Actinopolymorpha singaporensis: one gene and its partner. The protein of the gene in region 2 binds, or shares a complex with, the protein of the main gene of each other region. Links are inferred from orthologs where the notes say so. Each region holds a gene or a part of one and is shown on either strand. Other genes may lie near its edges.

Evidence for each region.
Region 1: rpmJ (region 2) and rpmE share a complex: the UniProt entries of both Bacillus subtilis proteins name them as parts of the 50S ribosomal subunit. The link is inferred for Actinopolymorpha singaporensis from one-to-one orthologs.

Annotation. Positions count from the first base shown.
Region 1 is NZ_LT629732.1:6,069,267-6,073,935, reverse strand. The notes cover bases 1-2,885. They hold rpmE (50S ribosomal protein L31), read left to right. Parts: upstream 1-1,273; coding sequence 1,274-1,498; downstream 1,499-2,885. Other genes in these bases: prmC (peptide chain release factor N(5)-glutamine methyltransferase), read left to right, coding at 2,796-2,885; prfA (peptide chain release factor 1), read left to right, coding at 1,656-2,738; rho (transcription termination factor Rho), read left to right, coding at 1-1,108. In the rest of the region: more of prmC, read left to right, coding at 2,886-3,647; BLU27_RS27175 (L-threonylcarbamoyladenylate synthase), read left to right, coding at 3,769-4,416; BLU27_RS27170 (arsenate reductase/protein-tyrosine-phosphatase family protein), read left to right, coding at 4,509-4,669. UniProt on the Bacillus subtilis protein: Binds the 23S rRNA. While neither of the L31 paralogs is essential, this protein seems to function as the main L31 protein.
Region 2 is NZ_LT629732.1:2,976,908-2,980,433, forward strand. What follows is about bases 294-3,255. They hold rpmJ (50S ribosomal protein L36), read left to right. Parts: upstream 294-1,698; coding sequence 1,699-1,812; downstream 1,813-3,255. Other genes in these bases: map (type I methionyl aminopeptidase), read left to right, coding at 294-465; BLU27_RS13585 (DUF1707 SHOCT-like domain-containing protein), read left to right, coding at 646-1,083; infA (translation initiation factor IF-1), read left to right, coding at 1,375-1,596; rpsM (30S ribosomal protein S13), read left to right, coding at 2,018-2,398; rpsK (30S ribosomal protein S11), read left to right, coding at 2,480-2,887. Also shown: more of map, read left to right, coding at 1-293; more of rpsD, read left to right, coding at 3,256-3,526.

The DNA of each region.
Region 1 (4,669 bases), 3.1 Mb from region 2 along the record:
CGTCCGCACCAGCGGCTTCCTGCCCGGCCCGAACGACGTCTACGTCTCGCTGGCCATGGTCAAGAAGTACGGCCTGCGCAAGGGCGACGCCATCATCGGCGCCATCCGGCAGCCCCGCGAGGGTGAGCGGCGGGAGAAGTTCAACCCGCTGATCCGGGTGGACACCGTGAATGGCGCGGACCCGGAACTGTCCAAGCAGCGGGCGGAGTTCAACAAGCTCACGCCGCTGTACCCGCAGGAGCGGTTGCGGCTCGAGGTCGACGCCAACAACCCGACGACGCGGATCATGGATCTCGTCACGCCGATCGGCAAGGGGCAGCGCGGTCTGATCGTCTCCCCGCCGAAGGCCGGTAAGACGCTGATCCTGCAGGCGATCGCCAACGCGATCACGCAGAACAACCCCGAGGCCCACCTCATGGTCGTGCTCGTCGACGAGCGGCCCGAGGAGGTCACCGACATGCAGCGGACGGTCAAGGGCGAGGTCATCGCCTCGACCTTCGACCGCCCCGCCGACGACCACACCACCGTCGCCGAGCTGGCGATCGAGCGGGCCAAGCGCCTGGTCGAGCTCGGCCACGACGTGGTGGTCCTGCTGGACTCGATCACCCGCCTGGGCCGTGCGTACAACATCGCGGCTCCGGCCAGCGGGCGGATCCTCTCCGGTGGTGTCGACTCCAGCGCGTTGTACCCGCCCAAGCGGTTCTTCGGCGCGGCCCGCAACATCGAGAACGGCGGATCGCTGACGATCCTCGCGACCGCCCTGATCGAGACGGGCTCGAAGATGGACGAGGTCATCTTCGAGGAGTTCAAGGGCACCGGCAACATGGAGCTGCGGCTGCGGCGGGAGTTCTCCGAGAAGCGCATCTTCCCGGCGATCGACGTGGTGGCCTCCGGCACCCGGCGCGAGGAACTCCTCATGGGCAAGGAGGAGCTCGGCATCGTCTGGAAACTCCGCCGGGTCCTGTCCGGGCTCGACGGGCAGCAGGCACTCGAACTCGTTCTGGAGAAGCTGCGGCAGACCCGGAGCAACGTCGAGTTCCTCATGCAGATCAACAAGACGATGCCCACGGCGCCGTCCTCGTCCCGCGACCGCCGCGACGACGACTGACCTCGACCCACGACCGGGGCTCCGCCCGCACCTCCCAGGGGAATGCGGGCGGGGCCGGGTCGGTTGAGCAGTCGTGGCGCCCAGATGGCACACTGATTCGCCGGCCCCGGTTCACGTCCCGTCCGAAGGCGCGACGACCCGGTGCCCCGAGAGCGGAGGAAAGCCGTGAAGCCTGACATCCACCCCCAGTACGTCGAGACGTCCGTGACCTGCACGTGTGGCAACGAGTTCACCACGCGCAGCACGTCGACCTCCGGCAGCATCCACACCGACGTGTGCTCCAACTGCCACCCCTTCTACACCGGCAAGCAGAAGCTGCTCGACACCGGTGGCCGGGTGGCCCGGTTCGAGAAGCGCTACGCGCAGGCCCAGGGCAAGAAGAGCAAGTAGCGAGCGTTCAGCGCCGGCCGGCGGACCTTTCCGGGTCCCCCTGGCCGGCGCTGTTTGCGTCCGCGACCCACCGCGCCGTACGCCGACGACCCGAGGTGCCCGGGTCACTCCGCCCGCTCCGCCCGCTCCGCCCGTACCCGCCCCTGAGGAGGCCTCCGTGTTCGAATCCGTCGAGACGCTGCTCGCCGAGCACGCCGACCTCGAGCGCCGCCTCGGCGACCCCGCGATCCACGCCGACCAGGCGGCGGCGCGCAAGGTCGGCCGGCGGTACGCGGAGCTGGGCCGGATCGTGGCCGCGCACAACACATGGCGGCAGTTGGTCGACGACGCGGCGGCCGCCCGGGAGCTCGCGGGGGAGGACGCCGGCTTCGCCGAGGAGGCCGAACGCCTGGCCGGTGAGGAGCAGGCGGCGGCCGAGCGCCTCCGGCTGCTGTTGCTGCCCCGCGACCCCAACGAGGACAAGAACGTCCTGCTGGAGATCAAGGCCGGCGAGGGCGGCGCGGAGTCCGCGCTGTTCGCCGGCGACCTGGTGCGGATGTACCTCCGCTACGCCGAACGCCATGGCTGGAAGACCGAAACGCTCGACGTGGCCGAGTCCGACCTCGGCGGCGTCAAGAACCTCACCCTGGCGGTGAAGGGACGCAACGGCGCCGAGCCGGGGGAGACGCCGTACGCACGGCTGAAGTTCGAGGGCGGCGTCCACCGGGTTCAGCGGGTGCCCGTCACCGAGTCCCAGGGGCGCATCCACACCTCCGCGGCGGGCGTTCTGGTGCTGCCCGAGGCCGAGGACGTCGACGTGGAGATCGAGGAGAAGGACCTGCGCGTCGACGTCTTCCGTTCGTCCGGACCCGGCGGGCAGAGCGTCAACACCACCGACTCCGCCGTCCGGATCACCCACGTACCCACCGGAATCGTCGTCTCCTGCCAGAACGAGAAGAGCCAGCTGCAGAACAAGGAGCAGGCCCTGCGGATCCTCCGGTCCCGGCTGCTGGCCGTCGCCCAGGAGGCCGCCGACCAGGAGGCCGCCGCGGCTCGTCGCAGCCAGGTGCGCACCGTCGACCGGTCCGAGCGGGTCCGCACGTACAACTTCCCGCAGAACCGCATCACCGACCACCGGGTCGGCTACACCGCCTACAACCTCGACCACGTGCTCGACGGCGAACTCGACGGGGTGATCGCGGCGCTGCAGGAGGCCGACCAGCGTGAGCGCCTCGGCGCGCTGGAGAGCCAGGCCGGCTGAGCCGCGCCTGCCGATCGGTACCGACCCGGTGAACCCGAGCCCAGTGAGCACAGGACGATGACCACCGCCCGCACGGTTCTGGAGCCCGCGGCCCGCCGCCTCGCCGAGGCCGGGGTCGCCTCGCCGCGGCACGACGCCGAGGCGCTGCTCGCCCACCTGCTGGGGGTTCCGAGGTCCCGGCTGGCGTGGGCGTCGGTCGACCTCAGCCCGGACCAGGAACGCCGGTACGCCGAGCTCGTCGCCCGCCGGGCGGACCGTGAGCCCCTGCAGCACCTCACAGGCACCGCGCCGTTCCGCCACCTGGAGCTCCTGGTCGGTCCGGGCGTCTTCGTGCCGCGGCCGGAGACCGAGGTGGTGGTCGACTGGGCGATCGGCGCCCTGGCCGGCCTCGCCGACGCCCCGGTGGTGGTCGACCTGTGCACCGGGTCCGGGGCGATCGCCGGGTCGATCGCGGGGGAGGTGCCCAGGACACGGGTGTACGCCGTCGAGCTGGACCCGGACGCGCACGCCTGGGCCGAACGCAACCTCGCCGGCACCGACGTCACGCTGGTCCGCGGCGACGCGGCGACGGCGTTCCCCGACCTCGACGGCACGGTCGACCTGGTGGTCGCCAACCCGCCGTACATCCCGTTGGATGCCTACGAGTCGGTCGAGCGGGAGGTACGCGACCACGACCCCGCCCTGGCCCTGTGGTCCGGGCCGGACGGCCTGGACGCCATCCGGATGGTCGAGCGGACGGCCGCCCGGTTGCTGCGGCCCGGCGGCGTCGCCGTCGTCGAACACGCCGACGTGCAGGGTGAGAGCGCGCCGGCGGTGTTCGCCGGGACCGGCCGCTGGGACCGCGTACGCGACCACCTGGACCTGGCCGGGCGGCACCGGTTCGTCACCGCGTGGCGGGTCGCTCGCTGACGGCGGCCGGCCACCCCACGCCCCGGACCGGCGTGCGGACCGGCGTGCGGGCCGGCGTACCTCCCGACGCCCCGGCGGCTGCCCGGTGGGTTCCCACCGCGACATGGCACGATGAGCGACTGTGAGCGAACGCTATTCCTGCGCGGACCGGGACGAACGCACGATCGGGTTGGAAATCGCCGCCTCCGCCATCCGGGCCGGCGACCTCGTGGTGCTGCCCACCGACACCGTCTACGGCATCGCCGCCGACGCCTTCGTGCCGGCGGCGGTCGACGCCCTGCTGGCCGCCAAGGGCCGCGGCCACTCGATGCCTCCACCGGTGCTGGTCGGCTCGGTCGCCACTCTCGACGGCATCGCCACCGACATCCCCGACGCCGGCCGGGCACTGGTGAAGGAGTTCTGGCCTGGCGCCCTCACCATCATCTGCCGCCAGCAGCCCAGCCTGGTGTGGAACATCGGGGAGACCGGTGAGACGGTCGCGGTGCGCATGCCCGACGAGGAGATCTCGCTGGCGTTGCTGGAGAAGACCGGGCCGCTCGCGGTGAGCAGCGCCAACAAGTCCGGGATTCCCGCTGCGACGACCTGTGACGACGCCGAGGAGCAGCTCGGTGACGCGGTGTCGGTCTACCTCGACGGTGGCCCGACCCCGGGCTCGGTGGCGTCCACCATCGTCGACCTGACCAGCAGTACGCCGCGGATCCTGCGGGCCGGGGTGATCTCGCTCGCCCGGCTGCGCGCGGTGGTTCCGGAGATCGAGGACCTCGGCTGACGGCGGCCGGACGGCACGCGGCTGCCGGGACACCCGGCGGCGGGGTAGTGAGTGGACGTGAGCGAGGAGTACGACCGGTGAGGAGCGGCACGATGGGCGACACGTTCGCGATCCTGTACGTCTGCACCGGCAACATGTGCCGATCCCCGGTGGCCGAGCGGATGACCCGGGCGGCCCTCGCAGCCAGGCTGGGGCCGAACGCGGACCGGTTCACCGTGTACAGCGCCGGGACGGGCACCGTCGACGGCCGGGT
Region 2 (3,526 bases):
CTGCTCGAACTCGCCCGGGTCTGCGAGGAGGCGCTGTGGCGGGGGCTGGCCGCGGTGCGCACCGGTGGCCGGCTCAGCGACGTCTCCGCCGCGGTGGAGGCTCACGTACGCGGCCAGGGCGACTACGGCATCGTCGAGGACTACGTGGGCCACGGGATCGGCACCCAGATGCACATGCCGCCCAACGTCCCCAACCTCGGCAAGCCCGGCAAGGGCCCGCGGCTGCAGCCGGGGTTGACGATCGCGGTGGAGCCGATGATCACCCTGGGCTCCCAGGACACCGACGTCCTCGAGGACGACTGGACGGTGGTCACCCGCGACGGCGGCACGGCGGCGCACGTGGAGCACACGGTGGCGCTGACCGAGTCCGGGCCGTGGGTGCTCACCGCGCTGGACGGGGGAGCGGCGAAGTTCGCCGAACTCGGCATCTCCGTCGGCGGGCAGGGCCACCAGCCCGTCGGGTAGGGCGCACAGACAGGACGCGGGGACGTACCTGCTCCCTGGGTACGCGACACCACCCCGTTTGGGTACTACCGCCGACCCCGGGTAGGGCGGACCCCACCCCTGTCCAGGAGGTTTCCTCCCGCTTCCCCTCGGGGGTCATCCCGGATGCGGTTCCGGGTGCGGCCGGGGCACACTGTCCACGTGCCATATGGACCGGACATGCGCGCCTCCGACGGCGATCGGGAGAAGATCGCCTCCCGGCTTCGTGACGCGCACGCGGAGGGACGGCTGTCCCTCGGGGAGTTCCAGGATCGCCTGGACGCGCTCTACTCCGCGCAGACCTACGGCGAGCTCGAGCCGCTGGTACGCGATCTGCCGGTGAGCCGCACGCCGCACACGCAGGCGGTCGTCCCGGACCGTCCCGCGCCCGCCCACCCCACCCGCCCCGCCCGCCGGGACAAGGCACTCGCGGTCATGTGGACCATCTGGGCGGCGGCCGTGGCCGTCAACCTGGTCGTCTGGATCCTGGTCAGCATCACCAACGGGCATCTGGAGTACTTCTGGCCGATCTGGGTGGCCGGCCCGTGGGGGGCGATCCTGGCCACGATCACGGCGGGCCGCCGGTACGTCCGGGACTGATCGAGGCTCCTTCGGCCAGGAACCCGCCAGGCTCCGGCTAGGATCGGGGGCAGCCGTCGAGTCCCGGCCGGATCGACCCGGTTCGGGGGCATTTCACAGGATGGCGAGGCCCGACCGAGCGGCGGGTCGGTGCCGGTTTCGCATCCTGCCCACCTGTGACGTAAACTCTGACGTCGGTCTTTCCCTGCCCAGCGGCTGGTCGATCGTGCGTGGGCGGGCACAGATGCGGGTGGGCAGTGACCAAGACGTACGCCCGCGACGTTCACACAAGCCAGGCGAAGTGCGGAGGACATGCCGAAAAAGGAAGGTGTCATCGAGATCGAGGGCACGGTGGTCGAGGCGCTCCCCAACGCGATGTTTCGCGTGGAGCTCCAGAACGGCCACAAGGTCCTCGCGCACATCAGCGGCAAGATGCGGCAGCACTACATCCGGATCCTCCCCGAGGACCGCGTGGTGGTGGAGCTCTCACCCTACGACCTGACTCGTGGGCGGATCGTCTACCGCTACCGCTAGCAACAGCGGGGGTGCCGCCCCCGTGGAGCCGACATTCCCGTACGCGGGGCCAGCCCGCCGAGTGGACTGATGGGAGCAGTGCTCCCGTCCGGAGAAGAAGTCATGAAGGTCCAGCCCAGCGTCAAGAAGATCTGTGACAAGTGCAAGGTGATCCGGCGGCACGGCCGGGTCATGGTGATCTGCGAGAACCCGCGGCACAAGCAGCGCCAGGGCTGAGCCTGGCGCGGTTCGCCAGCGGGTGCGGCTCACCACACCCAACCCAAGCGTGACCGCTCATCGGTGCACCCGCACCGGTGTCACCCCCGGTCGGAGGCCGGGGCCCGGTCGGAACGCCCGAGTCGAAACGGCTCGGCGGTCCAGGGCAGACCGGGACGCGGCACGTGAGCTAGACCTCCGCCAACCGAAAGGAAACCTGCCCCACATGGCACGACTCGTCGGTGTCGACCTTCCGCGCGACAAGCGCATCGAGGTGGCACTCACCTACATCTTCGGCATCGGTCGCACCCGCGCCCTGGAGACGCTGGACGGCACCGGGGTCAACCCCGACCTCCGCGTCCACCAGCTGGGCGACGAGGAGCTCGTGAAGCTCCGCGACTGGATCGAGGCGAACTACCGGACCGAGGGTGACCTCCGTCGTGAGGTCTCCGCCGACATCCGGCGCAAGATCGAGATCGGTTGCTACGAGGGCGTGCGGCACCGCCGCGGTCTCCCCGTACACGGTCAGCGCACGCGCACCAACGCGCGCACCCGTAAGGGCCCCAAGAAGACCGTCGCCGGGAAGAAGAAGCCGGGCCGCAAGTAGGCCGCCGGCTCCACCCAGCCCGCAACGTCAACCGATTCCGGGACTTGATCCCCACCTCGATTTCAGGAGTTTGCCGAGCTCATGCCTCCCAAGAGCAGGACCGCCGGCGCCGCCAAGAAGGTGCGCCGCAAGGAGAAGAAGAACGTCGCCTTCGGGCACGCGCACGTCAAGAGCACGTTCAACAACACGATCGTGACCGTCACCGACCCCAACGGTTCGGTGATCGCCTGGGCCAGCGCCGGCACCGTGGGCTTCAAGGGCTCGCGCAAGTCGACGCCGTTCGCCGCCCAGATGGCCGCCGAGGCGGCCGCCCGCCGGGCGATGGAACACGGCATGAAGAAGGTCGACGTCTACGTCCGCGGGCCGGGTTCGGGCCGCGAGACGGCGATCCGCTCCCTCACGGCCACCGGCCTCGAGGTGGGCACCATTCAGGACGTCACCCCCGTGCCCCACAACGGATGCCGCCCGCCGAAGCGGCGTCGCGTCTGACCCGAGCTGCGCGTACCACGAAGGAGTAGGTCTCAACCATGGCCCGTTACACCGGACCGATGAGCAAGAAGTCGCGCCGACTCGGAACCGACCTCGTCGGCGGCGACAAGGCGTTCGAGCGCCGTCCGTACCCGCCCGGCCAGCACGGCCGCGGGCGCCCCAAGGAGAGCGAGTACCTCCTGCAGCTGCGGGAGAAGCAGAAGGCCCGCTACTCCTACGGCATCCTGGAGAAGCAGTTCAGCCGTTACTACGCGGAGGCCCACCGGCGTCCGGGCAAGACCGGCGACAACCTGCTGCAGCTCCTGGAGTGCCGGCTCGACAACGTGATCTACCGCGCCGGCATCGCCCGCACGCGGCGCCATGCCCGGCAGCTGGTCGTTCACGGCCACTTCCAGGTCAACGGCCAGAAGGTCAACGTGCCGAGCTACCAGGTCAGTGCACACGACGTGATCGACGTACGGCAGAAGTCGCGGGAGTCGACGCCGTTCGTGATCGCCCGCGAAACCCACGGCGAACGACCCGTTCCCGGCTGGCTGGAGGTTCTCCCCGGCAGCCTTCGGGTCCTCGTCCACCAGCTCCCGGTCCGGTCCCAGATCGACATCCCGGTCCAGGAGCAGCTGATCGTCGAGTACTACTCGA